Regions from separate parts of the Pseudoalteromonas sp. APM04 genome, predicted to be linked through region 3. Evidence: predicted binding sites of a transcription regulator. Region 3 holds the regulator's gene; each other region holds the start of a gene.

The links. Region 3 encodes sigma-54, which starts transcription at its own class of promoters, with help from an activator protein. Its sites were predicted from a motif close to GTTGGCACGNNNNTNGNNT; they were not measured.
Region 1: the regulator sigma-54 is predicted to act here: its motif matches at 3,705-3,723, upstream of MTP24_RS09595 (PA2169 family four-helix-bundle protein).
Region 2: the regulator sigma-54 is predicted to act here: its motif matches at 2,644-2,662, upstream of MTP24_RS11890 (CsbD family protein).

What each region holds. Positions count from the first base shown of each region.
Region 1 covers NZ_CP094441.1:2,061,655-2,068,540, forward strand. Annotated here, with positions in the region: gene MTP24_RS09575 (DUF3413 domain-containing protein) at 1-191, shown strand, start outside; gene MTP24_RS09580 (DUF4124 domain-containing protein) at 289-774, shown strand; gene aceK (bifunctional isocitrate dehydrogenase kinase/phosphatase) at 916-2,634, shown strand; gene MTP24_RS09590 (LysR family transcriptional regulator) at 2,651-3,589, shown strand; gene MTP24_RS09595 (PA2169 family four-helix-bundle protein) at 3,765-4,208, shown strand; gene MTP24_RS09600 (biopolymer transporter ExbD) at 4,461-4,856, shown strand; gene MTP24_RS09605 (TonB-dependent receptor) at 4,945-6,886, opposite strand, start outside.
Region 2 covers NZ_CP094441.1:2,572,867-2,579,752, reverse strand. Annotated here, with positions in the region: gene MTP24_RS11900 ((2Fe-2S)-binding protein) at 1-74, shown strand, start outside; partial or broken gene MTP24_RS18990 (hypothetical protein) at 109-162, shown strand; gene MTP24_RS11895 (molybdopterin cofactor-binding domain-containing protein) at 191-2,332, shown strand; gene MTP24_RS11890 (CsbD family protein) at 2,399-2,596, opposite strand; gene MTP24_RS11885 (DUF5666 domain-containing protein) at 2,949-4,724, shown strand; gene MTP24_RS11880 (LuxR C-terminal-related transcriptional regulator) at 4,784-5,275, shown strand; gene hrpB (ATP-dependent helicase HrpB) at 5,453-6,886, shown strand, end outside.
Region 3 covers NZ_CP094441.1:559,226-566,111, forward strand. Annotated here, with positions in the region: gene mgtE (magnesium transporter) at 1-663, opposite strand, end outside; gene MTP24_RS02610 (HPr family phosphocarrier protein) at 772-1,044, opposite strand; gene rapZ (RNase adapter RapZ) at 1,088-1,933, opposite strand; gene ptsN (PTS IIA-like nitrogen regulatory protein PtsN) at 1,953-2,405, opposite strand; gene hpf (ribosome hibernation promoting factor) at 2,410-2,697, opposite strand; gene MTP24_RS02630 (RNA polymerase factor sigma-54) at 2,724-4,223, opposite strand; gene lptB (LPS export ABC transporter ATP-binding protein) at 4,293-5,018, opposite strand; gene lptA (lipopolysaccharide transport periplasmic protein LptA) at 5,015-5,551, opposite strand; gene lptC (LPS export ABC transporter periplasmic protein LptC) at 5,541-6,095, opposite strand; gene kdsC (3-deoxy-manno-octulosonate-8-phosphatase KdsC) at 6,092-6,643, opposite strand; gene MTP24_RS02655 (KpsF/GutQ family sugar-phosphate isomerase) at 6,644-6,886, opposite strand, start outside.

The DNA of each region.
Region 1 (6,886 bases), 1.5 Mb from region 3:
AGAAAGACGACATGGGTGTTAACTACAGCCAAGGTGTTGTAATTGCATATAAAAAAGATCGAATCACTTTAATAGACTCAGATGGTAACTTTAAAAATATTTCTGCCGCTGAGGGGTTTTCTATTGAACAACGCTTAGATATCCCATTTTTAGTACAAAGTATTAAAAAGCTAAAAACCTTCTCTGAATAGTCATGATGTTAACCTAGCTTGCGATAATGCCAAGCTAGGTTATAGTTTTATAACACGTTAATTGCTTAGCAAAAAAATACGTTCATGGATGGCTATTATGACTAAACCTACTTACCTTTTTATTGTGCTTGGTACTCTTTTATTGAGTACACACAGCAACGCAACTACCTACTACAAATGCGTGACCGAAAAAGGCACAACCTTTTCTCAGTTCCCTTGCGATAACCAAGCGACAGCTTATAAAGTGACTACCGCTAATGTCACAGAGTCAGGGCCTGATGTTGATTATTCAAAACAATTAAATGCACTTGAACGAGAACAGCTTTTAAAAGGCTTAGAGGCAGAGCTACGCAGTAACAACCATAAGCTTGCTATTCTCGACAGAAACAAACAACGTAATGAATACAAGCAAAAGGAACGCCTAAATCATATTCTGGCTGACGAGGATAAAAAGCGAATTGCAAAAGACATTACCAAAAAACTGAAGCTAATAAATAAAGAATATAAAAAAGAAGTATCTACAGTCACCAAACGCATTAAAAAGCTTGAGAAAAAAATCGAACGTTACAAAAAAAGTAATTAGAAACATATTACTTAACTTACAATTTGCACTTTTAGTTTATCGATTAATTTAGCCCTAATTAATTTAGCTTGGTTTTAAACTTAAAATAACATACCCTTAACAAAATAGAGTATAAACTCTAGTGTCAATTAAGGAGTGCTAATGCAGCCACGTAGTATTGCTGAATTAATTTTAACTGGCTTTAAAAAGCACTATCAGCTTTTTCAAAAAATAACCGCTCAAGCGCCCCTTGCATTTGCCAAACAAGACTGGCAAGCAATTAATGATATTAGCCGTTTACGTATTAGTTATTACGATGAGCGTGTTAACGAAACAATACATACCTTAAAACAAGACCATCCTTCGCACGAACTTGACGAAACCCTTTGGCTTGAAGTTAAAAAGCTATACCAAGAATTCTTGTGCTTTCACCCTCAGGCTGAACTTGCTGAAACATTTTATAATTCGGTGTTTTGCAGGCTTTACCATAGACGCTATTTTCATAACGATTTTATATTTGTACAAGCCACCCTAAAAGATGCGCCATCGGTTCCTGTTGAATCAGAATACCGAAGTTACTTTCCGGTTGTTGATGGCCTTAAACCCACAATTAAACGCATTATTAACCACTTTGACTTTAAAGCACCTTTTGTTGATTTAGAACGCGATATTCGTCTGCTAGTAAAAGCATTTTATAAGCAAGCCCCCGACACTCATCATCAACCCTGGAAAATGCGCTTTGATATTTTACATACCGCGTTTTATCGCAATAAAGCAGCTTACATAGTGGGACGAGTTGTATCTGAAAGTGGTGTTCAGCCGTTTATAATTGCTGTTCTTCATCACGAAGATAAAGGCTTATATTTAGATGCCCTACTCACTAAGTCATCACAGATGCGTGTTATTTTTGGTTTTGCCCGCGCTTACTTTATGGTTGAAACCCATGCACCTTCTGCGCTGGCACGCTTTTTAAATGAACTTATGCCCAATAAAACTATGGCAGAACTCTATAACGCCATAGGCTTTCATAAGCAGGGAAAAACCGAGTTTTATCGTGAATTTTTAAATCATTTAACGCATTCGAATGACGAATTTACCATTGCACCAGGTACTCCAGGTATGGTGATGATGGTGTTTACCCTGCCTTCTTTTGGTTATGTATTTAAAGTCATTAAAGACAAATTTGGTGAGAGTAAACCATTTGGCCGCGATACAGTTTTGAAAAGGTATCAACTCGTAAAAAGCCATGACCGAGTTGGCAGAATGGCCGATACAATAGAATATTCAAACGTCGTATTTCCTTTGGCGCGCTTTGATAGTAATTTACTTGAGCAGCTGCACAAAACAATTGGCTCGTCGATGGTCATTGAAGGTGATTGGCTGATCATAAAACATTTGTATATTGAGCGCCGTATGACGCCACTGAACTTATTTTTAGAAAATGCTGACGACGAAAGCGCTGCAGATGCAATAGAGGAATACGGCCAAGCCTTAAAAGAAATGATAGCGGTTAATATTTTTCCTGGTGATATGCTATTGAAAAACTTTGGCGTAAGTAAACATAAACGCATTATTTTTTATGATTACGACGAAGTACAATATTTAACAGACATGAACTTTAGAGCTTTACCTAAAGCGAAAAGTTACGATGATTACTTAATGGATGAGCAAACTTACTCTGTTGCCCCGCAAGACGTTTTTCCGGAGCAACTTTGCACATTTGTAACACCCAATCCAACATACAAACAGTTTTTAATAAGCACACACCCTGAACTGATTGATGTTAACTTTTGGAAGCAGGCCCAACAAAATATAAAAAATGGCCTAATAAATCATATTTACCCGTACCCGACAGCACAGCGTTTTATCCATCACTGGTAAACGCAAGGACACACACATGAATATAAGCAAAATAGATTTAAATTTACTTGTATACCTCGATACACTACTTCGAGAGTGCAACGTTACACGCGCAGCAAATCAACTTAGCATTACTCAACCGGCCATGAGTAACGGCCTAAAGCGCCTTCGAAACCTTTTTAATGATCCTATTTTAGTTCGTACCAGCGATGGTATGGTACCAACAGAGCGTGCCATAGAGTTACAGCCAGTCATTCGTGGCATACTTATGACACTTGAAGAAACACTCGCACCAAATAGAGAGTTTGAAGCCAGCCAAAGTAAACGTGTATTTAGGATAATGGCCAGTGACTATGCAGCAAGCACACTTGCACCAAAACTACTGAGCAAACTGCACGAAGAAGCCCCAGATACAACTTTAGATATACTTACGCCAAGTGACGTGACCTTTCATGATGTTGAAAATGGTAAAGTAGATATGGCAATCAACCGCTTTGAAAATCTTCCACAATCGTTTCACCACAAACGCATATGGAAAGACAGCTTTTGCTGCCTTGTAAAAGCAGACAACCCAATTATTGAAAACTTCAGCCTTGATAGCTATCTTAAAGCGCGCCATATATGGGTGAGTAAAACGGGGTTTGGTGTGGGCGTTGGTATGGACCCTAAAGATGTGCAAAAGCTAGGTTGGGTTGATGAAGCTCTTGCCCACTTTGGGAAACACCGAAATATTGCCACATTTACACGTAATTACCATGTAGCCATTCACTTGGCAAAAGAGCAAAATTTAGTGGCCACTTTGCCATCAAAAGCCGCTAATATTTATTTAGACGATGCCGGCCTTAAAATTTTAGAGCCACCATTTCCTATTCCTCCTTTTGAGTTAGATATGATCTGGAGCCCACTGCTACACAGGGATGCAAGCCATATTTGGCTTCGCCAAAAAGTAGCTGAAGTGGCTGATGAGCTAAAATAAACTTATTACACGGTTATTTGTAAGATTTGCTAGGCGTAATATTGTATTTTCGCCTAGCCATTTTTAATAAGCAAAATATACATATAAATATCAGCAACTTAAATTACCTTTTTAAAATGGAATGGCCCTTGCTTTAGTTATGATAAGTTTCATTCATAACATTAAAGAGGTCATTATGAACACCCTTCAAGGAACAGACGCTAATCATATTTCAGACATCATTCAAGTAATGAACAGCGGTATCGATTTTTACCAAAAAGCACAAGAAAATATAAAAGACCCTGCCATTGGAGCATTATTCCAGCGCATGATTGACGCACGCAGAGTCAGCGTTGAACGCCTGCAACCCTATGCTATTAACGAGCAAGGTGAGCGAGAGGAAGGCTCTTCATTTGCTGTAGAAGCGCGCAGAGCATACACCGCACTTCTTACTACATTTGGCTCAAACAACGACAGCACCTATGTAAGCGAGCTTGAAGAAGTTGAAGACAAAACACTTGCAGAAATTAAAGAAGCGATGGATAAGCCACAACCTGCAGATTGTGAAGCCGCGCTTGCTGCAACACTTCTTACAATGCAAAGCTGTCATGCTGAAATGAGCCGTATGCAAAAAAGCTAAATAACCTGAATTGTATTTTAGCTATTCAGTAAATTATTACCCATACAAACCCAGCGATAGGCTGGGTTTTTTATTGCTTTAAAATCATTTAACCTGTTTGAGTAACATGTAAGAACATAATTTATACAAATATTTAATGTTATTAGAATATTTATTTAACTGTATTATTTTTCAGCTGTGCTAGTTTTGTTAATAGGATCCTAAAAACCTCGCTGTGGCGCCGCAGCTTTAATTAAAATAGTAAGGTCCAATATGAAAAATAAAACAGCTAAACTGCAAAATAACGCCGACGTAGACATGACCCCAATGCTTGATATTGTGTTCATACTGCTCATATTTTTTATCGTTACTACTTCATTTGTTAAACCCGTCGCCATTGAATTAAATCGACCATTAGACAAACCAAGTATTGAAAAACAAAGTAAAAATGCAGTTTTCAGTATTGATGCAAATAACGGCGTTTACTTTTCAGGGAGGTTAATTAACTTGGAGCACGTGTCGAACAACTTAGCCATGTTTGCAGCTAAATATAAAATAAGCTCTGTGCTTATAAAAGCAGATGAAAACAGCGAGCACAACACACTGATGACTGTGATGAACAGCATTAAAGAGTACGACAACTACGCTATTAGCTTGGTTTCGGATTAAAGCCTGTTAGCTAATCGGTGTTAAATATAAAACCAAAAAAAGGGCCTTGCGGCCCTTTGAGTTAAATAACGAAAGGGAGAGTTATTTATTAAAAGCGGTACTCTGCACCTACATAGTAGTATGCACCGTTAAAGCCAAAAGGTGCTGAACGACGAGAGTATTCAAACACACCATTACTACTTACAACAGTATTACCGTTAGCATCTACAATTGTGCCTGTTCGGGAGTTGCCAATTTCATTTTTGTCTGGGTATACATCAAACAAGTTATTAGCGCCCACATTCACAGATAGGTTTTCGTTAATGAAGTAATTAACTTTTACGTCTGTTAGTATTTCGGCACCGTATGTTTGACGGCCACCGTCTTCAACTGTGTATTCACCAAAGCGATTAAGCGACAGATTAACGGTCCAATCTTCGTTTTGGTAAAGCGCACTTAGGTTAATACGATCTTCTGGTTGCCACTCTTCAATAATCGAAATTTCTTGATCTGAAAACACACTTTCTACCGGCACAGTTTCAAGACCTGAGCCAGAAGGTGTGAATAACGAAACAACTTCAGTTTCTGTAAAGTTTGCAGCAAGGGTAAAATCAAGTGTGCCGCCAAATCCTTCAGTGTTATATGTTGCAACAAAATCTATACCGCTGGTTTCAGTGTCTGCGCCGTTTAAGAAAAACTGACCGGCACCTGCACCAGAGCTAACAAGCGCTGCGTCTAAACTAGTAGATAGCCCTTTACCTAAACGGTTACTAATAACAATTCGGTCATCAATATCGATTGAGTAGTAATCTACTGTTACGTTAATGCTGTCTGTTACGTTATAAACAATACCTAAACTACGGTTTTGAGACTTTTCTTCTTTAAGTTTTGGAATACCTAAACTTTGCGCCAGTGTTGAATCGTTTCTAAACGTGCCCACTTCTTCGGCTACCAATGTACCATTTGGCCCTACAACAAACTGTGTACTAATGTTGTTAAAGTAAAGCTGTTGCATGGATGGTGCTCTAAAGCCTGAGCTTAATGCGCCACGTAATGAAATATCGTCTGTAATTGACCAATTACCTGCTAACTTAAAGTTAACCGTATCACCAAAGCCTTTGTAGTTATCGTAACGAAGTGCGCCAGATAAAATAACGTCTTCAATAACATATGCTTCAGCGTCTAAGTAAAACGAAATTACATCGCGTGACTCATCTACTGAAGATGCAGGTGACGAACCACCAAAGCCTTGCGTGCCACCAGAAGCATTTTCGCTGCCAACACCGCCGCTTAAACCGCTGTAAATACTTACGCCATTATTTGTATCGTAGTCACGATATGCATACTCATTACCGGCTAAAATACGATACTCATCAGTACGCATCTCTGCACCCATCGCAAGTGAGTAGTCATCAAAGTTTTTAGTGAAATCTAAATTAATTGTTTGTAGCGATAGTTCCATACCGTATGCGTATGCTTCGCGCGGGATAGTAGTACGAATATCAGCAGCGCTTAAACCTTGTTCGTAACGCAAAAAGTTAGCGTATGACGCATTAATTGTATCGCTTGTTGTGTAGTCGATGCTGTTTTCACCGTAGGTGTACGATAAATCAAGGCTTGAATCGTTATCAAACTCTGTTTTGTAACCAAAGTTGTAAGAAATATCATCAATGGTGGTGTTTATTTTCGGTAAAAAACCAAGTGGGATTGTTGCGTCACCATCTTGCAATACTGGGTTACCACCCGCATTAGCATTATGACGGAAAAATGCGGCTGATTCGTTATCACGTGTTGAATACGTAATAAAACCATATAATTCGCCATCGCCTAACTCGTAGCCAGTATTTACCGTTAAGCCAAACTGTTGTGAATCAGCGTCACCGATTCTAAATGTGTTACGATCAGCTGTTAATTCACGCGGATCGCCGGCTAACAAAGTACCATCGCTAAGTTCTTCACAGCCGTAAAACTGACATGAACCATGCAAACCTGCACGATTAGTTGGCGCACGGTCACGGTAGTTAATCGTTGTGTTTAAATAACCATTGTCA
Region 2 (6,886 bases), 1.4 Mb from region 3:
CGATTAAGTCGGCAGCTAAAACTATTGCGGGCGTTGAATATTTTGACCCAAATGAACAAGGGGAAGAGGTATGAAAAACAACAATACGTACTTTGACCTAAACCGCCGTCAATTTTTAAAAACCAGCGCAATAGGCGCATTAGTATTAGGCACTTATTTTGTAGGCAGTGCACCAAGAGCGTTTGCTGGCGTGTTAGAGCAACCCTCTGAGCAAGCAAAGCGCGCTAACTTATTTATAGCTCTGCGCCCCGATGGCATGGTTGAAATAACCTGCCACCGCTCTGAAATGGGCCAGCAAATTCGTACCGCCATTGCCCAAATTGTGGCAGACGAAATGGAAGCCGCGTGGGATAAAGTGGTTGTTATTCAAGGTAAGGGCGACCCTAAATACGGGGATCAAAATACTGATGGTTCGCGCAGTATTCGCTACAACATGCAGCGCCTGCGCGAAATGGGCGCAAGCGTACGTTATATGATGCAGCACGCAGCTGCTAAATATTGGAAGGTTGACCCACAAACCTGTACAGCTAATCAGCACGTGGTTACCCACAGCTCGGGTAAAACCTTGGCTTATAAAGACCTAATCGACCTCGCGCTTGGTATTACCCCGCCAGAGCCTGACAAGTTAACACTTAAAACACGTAAAGAATGGCGTTATATAAATACCGGTATGGCGCACATAGATTTAACCGATTTAGTAACCGGTAAAGCCACATTTGCTGCCGATGTACGCGAACCAAAAGCGCTGGTGGCTATTATTGAGCGCCCGCCGGTAGTTGGTGGTGTGGTTAAATCGTTTGATGCCAGCGCCGCTAAAGCAATAAATGGCGTAGTTGATGTTATTGAAATGCCTGCACCAAAAGGCGCACCGCAATTTCAGCCAAAAGGCGGCATTGCTATTGTTGCTAAAAATACCTGGGCTGCATGGCAGGCGCGTAAAGCACTAAAAGTAGTGTGGGATGATGGTAAAAACGGCGATTATAATTCAGAAAACTTTAAAAAGTCGTTATTACAAACAGTAAGTGAGCCGCAAGCGCATGTGCGCGAAAAAGGCGATACCACCAACGTATTGGCTAAATCGAGCAATAAGTTAGTAGCAGACTACTATGCGCCGCACCTAGCTCAAGCACCTATGGAGCCACCTTGTGCCACTGCAATGTACAATAAAGACCGTGTAGATATTTGGGCTGCAACGCAAAACCCGCAAGCCGATATGAAAACTGTGGCCGCACTACTTGGTATGGACGAGAGTAAAATTAACGTACATGTCACCATGTTAGGTGGCGGATTTGGGCGTAAATCAAAACCTGATTTTTCGGCAGAAGCTGCTTACATTTCAATGAAAGTAGGACAACCTATTCGCGTTCAATGGACGCGAGAGGATGATATTCAGCACAGTTTTTATCATGCGGTATCGGCTCAACATATTGAAGCGTCATTAGATGAAAAAGGTAATATTGAAGCTTACTTACATCGCACGGCGTTTTCGCCAATTATGTCGACCTTTCAAGAAGGGGCAACATCGCCTGCAGGTTTTGAACTGCGTTTAGGCTTTACCGATAACCCTATAAACTCACCTAACTTAAAGTTAGAAAATGGCGAAGCACCCGCTAAAACAAGAGTTGGCTGGATGCGTTCGGTATCAAATATTTTTCATGCTTTTGCTATTCAGTCATTTATTGCTGAAGCGGCGCACAAAGCAGGGCGCGACCAAAAAGACTATTTACTTGAAACCATAGGCCCTGATCGCATTTTAGATGTAACCGAGCAAAATGCCTCGTACGATAACTATGGCGCCGATAAAGACGTTTACCCATTAGATATTGGTAAATTACGCCATGTTATTGAAAAAGTGGCTGAGATAAGTAAATGGGGCCGAAAGCTGCCAAAAGGTCGCGGGTTAGGTATTGCAGCACACCGTAGCTTTTTAACGTATGTGGCAACAGTGGTTGAGGTAGAGGTATCGGACGCTGGTGATTTAAACGTGATTAAATCGTGGGTGGCTATTGATGCGGGTACGGTAGTAAACACCGATACCGTTAAAAACCAAACGCAAGGTGGTTCTATTTACGGTATTACCACTGCTATTAGCGACGGTATTACCTTTGATAAAGGTCGCGTACAGCAAAGTAATTTTCATGATTACCGCGTACCGCGTATGAGCGATTCACCTTTAGAGGTAGAAGTAGAAATAATACAAAGCGATGCGCCACCAGCTGGTGTAGGCGAGCCCGCAACGCCGGTTTACGCCCCTGCATTGTGTAATGCTATTTTTGCTGCCTGTGGTAAACGCATTAGGCAACTGCCTATAGGTAACCAATTAAAAGCGTAAATAACGTCCTTTTTTAGCCGTTAAACAAAAAAACCGCCAAATGGCGGTTTTTTTAGAAGTTAGCGATTAGTGAGTTTTTTCAAACTCATCTACTTCGCGCTCTGCTTCTTCTTTAGATTTACCATACTGCTGCTGAATTTTACCCACTAGCTCTGTACGGCTACCTTCAATTTTGTCTAAATCGTCGTCAGTAAGATCGCCCCATTTTTGTTGCGCCTTACCTTTAAGTTCGTTCCAATTACCTTTCATACGATCGCTGTTCATAAGTTTATCCTTACTTTAGGTTAGTGAATTGACTGTCAGTTATAAAGTAGCAAGCCTTGTACCAAGAGATAATAATGAATTTATTGTTCTTATTATTAGTTGGTTATATTTTTATGTTAGGTAGTATTGTTTTTGGTGTTGAGTTTTTATTAAAAATTATACATAGCAGTCTGTAATTATTTCTTAATTTTACTATTAAATATTTTATCTGATTTTATTTTTAAAAACATAATGTTAGGAGGGGTAGGTATAATTACCTATTTACTAATGGCTTATATAGGTCAATAGTTCTACTTGAAGTATCTATGCAGTATGTATGAAGTATATACAATTAACCTCTAGGATTATTAGTATGAACAAAATGAATAAACATATATTCACTTTTAGTGCGCTTACCATATTAACCGCGTGTGGTGGTTCTGAGCAAAAAGAGCAGCCAATACTCGATGCTGTTAATTCATCGGTTGAGTCTGTTTCACCTAAGCTTGTTGTAACCCAAGGTGTGATCACGGGCTTTGGCAGTATTTATGTTGATGGTGTTAAGTACAATACAGACACAAGTAACATAATGAAAAATGGTTTAAGCACTCAATTAAGCGCGCTTAGTGTTGGTATGAAAATTAGTTTTTCAGCACAAGAAAATGATTCAGGCGAATGGATTGCCCAAGATGTTGAATACGATACCGAAATTGAAGGCACTATACAAAGTATTGACCGCAGCACAGGCCAACTACTGATAGCTAATACGGTTGTCTATTATAACGACCTAACTCACTTTATTGATACGTCAGAGGCGCTCATTAGTGTGGGTCAAAGGGTTGAAATAAGTGGTTACCCGCAAGCAGATGGTACTTTTTTAGCATCGTACATTGAGGCCGATACGGATGTAAATAATGACGATCATGAATACACGGCAGGCATTGTGTCGAATTTAGATGAAGCCGCATTACAGTTTACTATTAACAATGTAGTGATTGACTACAGCTCAGCCGTACTTGATGGCTTATTGACAAACGATACCTACGTAAAAGTAGAGGGTAATTTACTTGGCGATGTTATGGTGGCAACAGAGGTTGATGCCAGAACAGTTGAAGAGTCATTAGATGTTGATGACGATAGCGTACTACGATACGAAATCGAGGGGTTAATTACGCAAATCAGCGCAACGTCTATGGGAGTTAATGGTCAAGTGTTTGACTTTGCTGATAATATTGACGTTGAAGGCACATTACTTAATGATTTAACCGTGGGTATGTTTGTTGAGGTTTACATTAATAACAATCAAGTCACTTCGGTTGAACTAAAACGCCCAGACTACTCGTCAGACGGAAAAGTAAAAGGCATTATTGAAGATATAGATTCTGTTAATAAAACGATTACTGTTAATGGTGTGGTATATGCAATTAACGAATTTAGCCGATATGAAGACGATGACGAGCAATACTTTAATTTTGATTCTTTAAATATTAACGATTACGTTGAGATAGCTTATTTGAACACGTCGCCGCTTTTAAGTGTTTTAAAAATAGAAAAAGAAGATCAAGACGAATATAACCAAGAATGGGAAATGAAAGGGCAGGTAACTGCTATTTTAAGCAATTCAATCACAGTTAACGGCGCTGAAATACAGCTAGATGCCAATGCAAAATACATTATTAATGATGTATTGGTTTCGTTAGAAACATTTTTAGCACAGCTTGTTGTGGGTGATCGTGTTGAAATTGAAGGTCAATACGATGCAAATAATGTGTTTGTACTTGGTAAAGTTGAACTTGAGAATGATGACGGTGATGACGGTGATGACGGTGATGACGGTGATGACGGTGATGACGGTGATGACGGTGATGACGGTGATGACGGTGATGACGGTGATGACGGCGACAATGGCGACCATATCGGTGGCTATGTTGAATTTGAAGGAACAGTCACTGAGCTTTTGACTGCAAACAGCTTTATGATTAATGGCTATGAAGTACGACTCTCTGCAAATGCAGAATTAGAGCTTAATGACCGAGATGTAAATTTAACAACCTTTATGGCGGCATTAACTGTTGGCAGTATTATCGAAATTGAAGGTCAATGGGTCGGTAATCAATACATACTTGCCTCTGAGGCTGAGCTAGAGTAATTAGATGTACTATAATAACTAAGCCACATTATTGTGGCTTTTTTAATGGCTGGGTGAAAATGCATAAAGACAAACTGATTTCTTTTACATTAATTTTGATCGTTATTTTTAAATTGATTGATTTATCAATAGATATTTTAAGCAATGTGGAACCTGTGCATATTTGGCAAGAGATCATGTTAATTGTGTTATCGCTAGCCTTGTTCGTTTATTTGATGATTGATATTCACAGGCGTAGTACCAATGAAAAGTTAAATTTGGCACAGTTAACGGTTTCGAAAGAAAATATTAGGCTGCTTAATCAGCAATTAGAAAATTCAAAAGTCGTATTTTTTAATGAAATTAAAATGCAGTTCCAAAAGTGGGGATTAACGGCGACTGAAAAAGAAATTGCACTATTGTTGATAAAAGGATTATCAACATCAGAAATTGCTAGCATTAGAAAAAAGTCAGAAAAAACTATAAGTAATCAATCATCTGCTATTTATAAAAAAGCAGACGTATCTGGGAGACATGAGCTGGCAGCCCTCTTTTTTGAGATGTTACTTTAAGAGATTTTAAAATTAGTAAGCTAAAATTTTCATTCATTGAGAGAGTCGATGAAAGTTAGTTACTATTTAATTTGATAGTGCTTTACGCCTATAGTCATCAAATACTAATAATATGAATCGCCGTCGCACGATTATTTTTTGTTACAATGCGTGCAAAGCAATTTTGGGTAAATAGCAGTGCTGCCGGTTCAAAACATATATCAACAACTCGTAACTACATTACAAAGTAACCCTATAATGTTATTACAAGCACCGCCTGGTGCGGGTAAATCAACCTGGTTGCCGCTACAGCTTATGCGCGACGGCCATTATAAACGTATTGTAATGCTGGAGCCGCGCCGCTTAGCTGCACGCAATATTGCCAATTACTTAGCGCAGTGCCAAAACGAAAATGTTGGGCAAAGCGTTGGCCTTCGTGTACGTGGCGAGAGTAAAGTAAGTAGCAACACGCGCCTTGAAATAGTCACCGAGGGCATGCTTACTCGCATGCTACAAAACGATCCAGAACTTAGCGATATTGATTTACTGATTTTTGATGAGTTTCATGAACGCTCAATTGCAGCCGATACCTCACTGGCCTTTGCTTTAGAAACCCAAAGTGCGCTGCGCGACGATTTAACCATACTACTTATGTCGGCCACCCTTGATACAGAGCGCTATACGCAATTTTTTGATTGCCCAGTTATACAATCAAGCGGGCGAAGCTACCCCATAGACGAAGTATATATACCAATAAAAGATGAAAGCCGCTGGCTTGATGCTATTGCACCTTTAATAAAACAAGCACTAAACGAGCAAAGCGGCAGTGCATTAGTATTTTTACCTGGGCAATTTGAAATATCACGCGTACAACAGGCCCTTAATGACTTGCCAAGTAACTGCCTAGTTGCCACGTTATTTGGCGAGCAAGATAAAGCCAATCAGCAAGCGGCGATTGCCCCTGCGCCTGAGGGCATGCGCAAAGTTGTGCTTACCACCAATGTAGCCGAAACCAGCTTAACCATTGAGGGCATTCGCATTGTTATTGATAGCGGTAAACGCCGCGCGGCCAGTTATAACTTAAAAACAGGCGTAACGGAGCTTACAACACAAAGTATATCGCGCTCCTCTGCCGTGCAGCGAGCAGGGCGTGCGGGGCGAATAGAACCAGGTGTGGTGTACAGGCTTGGCTCAAAGCAAACCTTTGAGCGACGTAACAGTCACGACAACCCCGAAATACTCACATCAGACATAAGCCAACTCATGCTTGAAGCAAAGCAGTGGGGCGCAAATATTAGCGAACTCACCTTGCTTGATACGCCAACAACGCAGCAATGCACACAAGCAATGAGCTTACTAACTATGCTTGAAGCCATCGACGGCAAAGGCAAGCTAACCAAATTGGGCAGTAACATGCTGGGTTTTGGGGCGGATATTCGCTTAGCGCATATGCTTTTAAAAGCGCAGGCGCTTGAGACAGAACTCCCTGGTATTTACCGTTTAGCACTTTATTTAGTGGCGCTGCTTGAGAGCCGAATAAACAGTGCCAACGAGCTAAGCTTGGCGCTACATAGCCAACAGCAAAGGCCACACCCAGTATTTAAACAGCAGTTAAAATACTGGCAAAGCCGT
Region 3 (6,886 bases):
ACTTTCATCCATTGAAATTGGAATTGACTCACATTCTTCATCCATTAAATCGCGAACAATTTTTTCTGGTGGATTAGTTAGCAATGTACTCAGCGATAAAGCACCAATAAAGCAGTTATGTTTATCAACCACATACAGGTCATCAGTGCCTTCAGGTAACTCTCCGCGAAGTCGAATATAACGTAGTACGACATCAATGGTCACATCTGGGCGAATAGTTACCGTATCGGTGTTCATGAGTGCACCAGCAGAACGCTCTTGATAAGATAGCGCTTGTGTTGCGCGCTCTCTATCTTGGGTGTCCATGGCGCTAACAACGTCTTGGTAAACGGTGTCAGGCAAACTACGTAATACTTCACCTAGGTCATCGTGACCCATGTCTTCAGTGGCAGCAGCAATGTGCTCAGGCTCCATTTGGGCAATAATACCCAGGCGCACGTCTTCTGATAATTCTTCGAGTACATCACCTTGAACATCAGGATCAACTAACTGCCATAGCAAGCGACGAATTTTGTGTGGAGATGATTCTAATAATAACGCAGTATCACATGGCGCTGTTTTTGCGAGCATGCGCCTAACTTGAACAAACTGACCACTATTAAGTGACTTGGTCACTTGTTTTAGTTGTTGTAGTGGGTAGTCTTGTTCAAAAGCTTCGGGCATTGGCGTCCTTTATTTATACTGTAACTGTTACCTAATGGGTGGGGGAGTACGACCTAGCAGCCAGTTATTTTGATTATAGTTATTTTATTTAAATGTTAAAAATTAACGTTACTCTTGTTCGTTAAATCGTTGCGAAATAAGTTCTCCAATTGCATTTAAAGCTTGCTCTGCATCAGGCCCTTCACATACCACTTTAACTTCTTTACCTTGGCTACTTTCAAGTAGCATCAGTGCTAATACACTGTCACCAGCAGCTTCTTTATCATCTTGAAACAAGGTGATTGAAGCATCAAATTTTACAGCGAGTTGGGCTAATACAGTCGCGGCTCTGGCATGCAGTCCTAATTTATTTTGTATTAAAAAAGTGTCTTCTATACGCATACATTACTCTATCAAAGCTGAACAGGTTATTAGTTTTGTAAAATTACTTTTCTTGTTCTCTGTGACGTATTTTTACATTGGGATGCGTAACTGCAAAGCTTTCGCCAATTGTTTGCGCTAAATATACAGAGCGATGTTGCCCGCCAGTACAGCCAATCGCAATAGTTAAATAGCTTCTGTTATTTCGCTCTAGGTGTGGTAGCCATGTTTGTACAAAGGTTTGTATTTGCCATGTAAATTTTTGAACTATGCTGTGGCTAGCCAAATAATCTTTTACTGGTTGGTCTAGGCCATTAAGTGGTTTTAGTTCAGGCTCCCAATGCGGGTTAGGTAAAAAACGTGCATCAAATACGTAATCTGCTTCTTTAGGAATGCCATGTTTAAAACCAAAAGATTCAAATGTAACAATTAGCTGCTTGTCTTTTTTACCTAATATTTTTTCGCGAATTGATTCAGCAAGTTCATGAACGCTTAGCTCACTGGTATCGATCATGTAATCGGCGCGCGTAATTAGCACATCGAGAAGTTCTTTTTCTTTTTTTATGGCTAAATCAAGCGGAAGTGAATCTATTGATAAAGGGTGTAAGCGTCTGGTTTCAGAAAAGCGTTTAATAAGGGTTTGATCTTCACTGTCTAAGTAGAACAGCGTTGGTTTTGTAAAACCCGGTAAGTATTCGATGATGTGATTAAATTCATCTTGCTCTTTTGGTAAATTTCGCACATCTATACTAACGGCAATTTTATCGTAGTTATCAGAAACGCTTCTTACCAAAGAAGGTAATAAATTTACTGGAATGTTATCTACGCAATAATAACCTAGATCTTCAACAACGCGTAAAGCAACCGACTTACCAGAACCAGAACGGCCACTTATGATAATCAACTCCATTAATCACCCTTTAAATTTGTTACGATTGGTCAACAATAATTTGATACAACTCAGCATCCGATTTAGCACAGCGAAGCTGCTTACAAAATTCTTTATTTTTTAGTTTATCAGCTATCGTTGCTAGCGTCTTTAAATGCTGTTGGTTATCGCCTTCAGGTACGATGAGTGCAACAAAAATATCAACAGGGCGGTTGTCTATAGCATCAAAATTAATCGGTGTTTCACTTACTAACACCAATGCTAAAGGTTCTTGTGCGCCGCTCATTCGGCCATGTGGAATAGCAATACCTCTGCCTATCCCTGTGCTGCCTAGCTTTTCGCGGGTTAATAAAGCGCCCAAAATATCCTGTTGAGATAAATACGGTAATTTATCGTGAGCCAGCTCGCTAATAAACTCTAAAATTCTTTTTTTACTATTAAAAAGGACCGCAGCTTTACTGCAGTCCTGGCATATAAGTGAACTTAATTTCATCATATTAGTGTCGAGCAAGCTTCTCTTTGTGTTTAATTACTTGACGGTCAAGCTTGTCAATCAATGAATCAATAGCTGCATACATATCTTGATGTTCAGTGGATGCGAATAATTCAGCACCACTTACATGAATAGTTGCTTCTGCTTTTTGATTTAATTTTTCTATATCGAGAATGACATGAACATTATTAATATGATCAGAGTGCCTTTCTAGCTTCGCAAATTTGGTATTTATATAGTCTCTTAATGAATCAGTTAGTTCTACATGACGACCAGTTAAATTTAGTTGCATAAGCATTACCCTCTTTGTTTAGCGTCTTAGATCAGGCTCTTTCGCTGATTTGACGGTGGAATAGCAAGAGATTCGCGATATTTTGCGATTGTACGTCTCGCTACTTTAATTCCTTGCTCAGCCAATATATCCGCAATTTTGCTATCACTCAATGGTTTTGCTGAGTTTTCTGCTGCGATTAATTTTTTAATAAGTGCACGTATTGCCGTAGATGAACATTCTCCACCATTTTCGGTACTTACGTGGCTTGAGAAAAAGTATTTAAGCTCAAATATTCCACGCGGTGTGTGCATATACTTTTGCGTAGTTACGCGCGAAATTGTTGATTCGTGCATTTCTACCATTTCGGCAACATCATTTAAAACCATCGGTTTCATGGCTTCTGGCCCGTGTTCAAAAAAGCCCTGTTGTTGTTTAACAATACAGTTAGTTACTTTTAAAAGTGTATCATTTCTACTTTCTAAGCTTTTTATAAACCATTTAGCTTCTTGTAAATGTGAGCGAATAAATTGACTGTCGCCGCTTGATTTAACTGTACGTGACATTGCTGCATATTGGCTGTTTACACGAATTTTTGGCATGCTGTCTGGGTTTAACTCTACAATCCAGCGGCCTTTAATTTTTTTAACTGACACATCAGGTATTACATACTCAGACTCTTCTCGTACTATTGTGTCTGCAGGCTTAGGGTTGAGCGTATGAATAAGTGTCATTACTTCTTTAAGCTCATCTTCTTTGAGCTTCGTTTTTTTCATTAATGTACGGTAGTCACGAGCAGCTAACAAATCAATGTGCTCTGTTAAAATCATTTTTGTTTCATCAATAAAAGGCGTGCCTTTATCAAATTGATTTAACTGAATACACAAGCACTCTTGTAAGCTACGTGCCGCAATACCCACTGGGTCAAATAGCTGAATGCGCTTTAAAACCGCTTCTATTTCGTCAAGTTCAACCTCAACGTCATCGTCGTTATCTTGATTAAAGCTCTCTAAAATCTCTTCGCAGCTGAGTGTCAGTATGCCTGAATCATCCACCGCTTCTACAATAGCAATAGCGATGGCTTCATCTGTAGGGCTAAATGGCGTTAATTGTAATTGCCACATTAAGTATTCGTGAAGCGTTTCAGTTGATGCGCCCTGATATATAGACTCATCTTCAGGCATTGGGCCTGAAGATGATGCAGGGGCTGCACTCATATACTCATCCCAGCTAACATCCATTGCCATGTCGTCACTTACGGTATCTTTAGCAAGCGCTTCACCACTGTCTTGTTCATACTCGCTAGGGGCTTCATCGGCAGATACGGTTACTGTAACTTCATCGTTATCTGCTTTTTGCTCATTTTTGCCCGCAAGATCATCGGCATAGTCTTGCTCCTCAACCTCAAGTAATGGGTTGCTGTCGAGCGCTTCTTGTATTTCTTGCTGAAGATCCAATGTACTCAATTGCAGCAAGCGAATAGCTTGTTGCAACTGAGGTGTCATTGTAAGTTGCTGGCCCATGCGCAGCTGTAGTGATTGCCTCATGTATCTCTAACAATCCTTTTAAGTTGTTATAATTAATACTAGCAGATGCTTATAAATAAGGCGTAAATGTTACAGCCTAAATTGCTCGCCTAAATATACATCGCGTACAGTTTTATCATTTAATACGTGTTCAGGGGTACCAGAAGCAATCAGTTCCCCATGAGAAACAATGTAGGCTTTTTCGCAAACATCAAGGGTTTCTCTTACATTGTGGTCTGTTATTAATACGCCAATACCACGGTTTTTTAGGTGTTCAATAATTTTTTTAATATCTAATACTGAGATAGGGTCAACACCGGCAAATGGTTCGTCTAACAAAATAAACTTTGGATCTGCAGCTAAAGCACGTGCAATCTCCACTCGGCGACGTTCTCCGCCCGATAATGCCATACCTTTGCTGTCGCGAATGTGTTGAATGCTAAATTCATCCAATAGATTATTTAATGTTTCTTCTCTGGCTTGTTTAGTGAGCTCCTTTCGAGTTTCTAAAATAGCCATTAAGTTTTGATACACTGTTAATTTTCTAAATATAGACGACTCTTGTGGTAAGTAGCCAATACCTAATCTAGCACGACTGTGCATAGGTAAAAGCGTAATATCGTTATCATCGATAGATATTTTGCCTTTGTCGCTAGGGACTAAGCCTACAATCATGTAAAAGGTTGTTGTTTTACCTGCGCCGTTTGGCCCAAGCAAGCCTACAATACTGCCAGCTTTAACTTCTAGGCCCACATTTTTTACAACTTCACGGCCTTTGTAGCTTTTGGCTAGTAGCTCTGCTTTTAATGTGCTCATGGTTGGCCTTTGTCATTTTTTTTAGGCTCCACAGGCACTAAGATAGTGTGTACACGGTCAGTTGAGCTTTCATCTTTTTCTGCGCTAATAAGCTGCTGTTCTATATCGTAGGTAATGCTTTTAGCATTCATTTTTTGCCCAGCTTGAGATATCTCTGCATCTCCAATTAATGTTAAAAAACGCGTTGAGACATCGTATCTAACTTCATTAGCGCTGGCGCTCATTATTGTGCCGTCGGCTTGTTTTTCTTCAAAATATGCAGGCGTACCTGTGGCAATTAACAATTGCTTGTTGTCGCCTAGCTCATCACGCTTGTGAACCTCAAGGCGGTCTGCGGTAATTTTTCTGTCGCCATGAATAATTTCAACATTTTTTTCGAAGATACCTACGTTTTCTTTTAGTTGACCCTCTTGTTTATCCGCACTAATCGAAATTTGATTTGCAGAAATTGGCGCTGTTGGTTCAGCGGCATTAGTACCTAATGCAAGTATAAATGTTGGAATAATAAAGAGTGTTGATAGTTTATTGGTCATAATAAATAGTTCGCGTATGGTTAATTAATTTTATCACTTCGGTTTTTAAATCGGCTTCTAAGCCTTTACCGGTGATTTTTAAATTGGGCCCTGTAACAATGACAGGCTGCTCTGATTGCATCGTTAGTAATTTTATATCTACCTGAATGTTATCAGCATTAATTTTATCTATCATTGCGTTATCAGTTAAATTACTAGCAACAACGTTACCTTCTAATATTAATTGTCTGCCTTCGTACAATGTTGCTTCATTAGCGTTAATTCGCCATGTTTGCTTGTTGTTGTATAGCGTAAAAATAGGTTTATCAAAAAAGGTAAACCCTAATTCTTGATATAGCTCCATTCGCGCTGCCGTTACTTTATGGCTGATTTTCCCATTTTCGTCATACGCTGTTTGTTTTAGCTCTATGGCTGTGTAATCGGGCTTTGCAATTATGTCTGCTTCGGTTTGTTGTGGTAAATTTACTTGTGTGAAATAAGGGTACCAAAGCCAAACCATACAGCTGATGAATAAAACGCTTAATATTATGCGCGCTGCATTCATGAACTAGTCCCTTTTGTGGTCAAAGGTTTGTTATTTTCAAGCATTAGCAGGTCGGTAAGTTCTCTCACTGCACCAAAGCCACCTAGCATTTGTGTTGTATAATGTGCTAAACGTTTTATTAGCGGATGTGCGTCATTTACTGCAACAGCAAACCCTACTAACTCCATCACTGGCATGTCTGGGCCATCATCGCCAATGTAAGCAATTTGCTCATCATTTAAATTGAGCTTTGTTTTTAGTTCTTCGTAAGCGAGTAATTTATTTTCTTGGCCTTGGTATATATGTTGTACTGTTAGGCTTGTCATACGCTGTTGTACTATCTTTGAGTGGCGTCCTGTAATTACCGCAACTTCAAAGCCGCTATTAATTAGCGCTTTAATGCCAAAGCCATCTTTTGTATTAAATGCTTTGAGCTCTTCGCCTTGGTTACCCAAATAAATGCGACCATCAGAAAACACACCATCAATATCACAAATAAGTAGCTTTACTTTTTTTGCACGTGCTTTTGCGTCTTCACTCAATGGTTGATAGAGCTCTTCAAATTGCATTTATAATACTCCTGCTTTTAATAAGTCTTGCATATTTAATGCACCAATAGGGTGGTTTTGCTCATTAACGATAATTAAACCATTAATACGCTTTTGCTCCATAATATTAAGTGCTTCAGCGGCCAAAATATCTTGCGTTGCCGTTGTGCAGGACTTGGTCATTACAACATCTATTTGTGTTGTATGTATATCAATTCGTTGTTCTAAAATACGACGTAAATCACCGTCGGTAAAGAGCCCTAC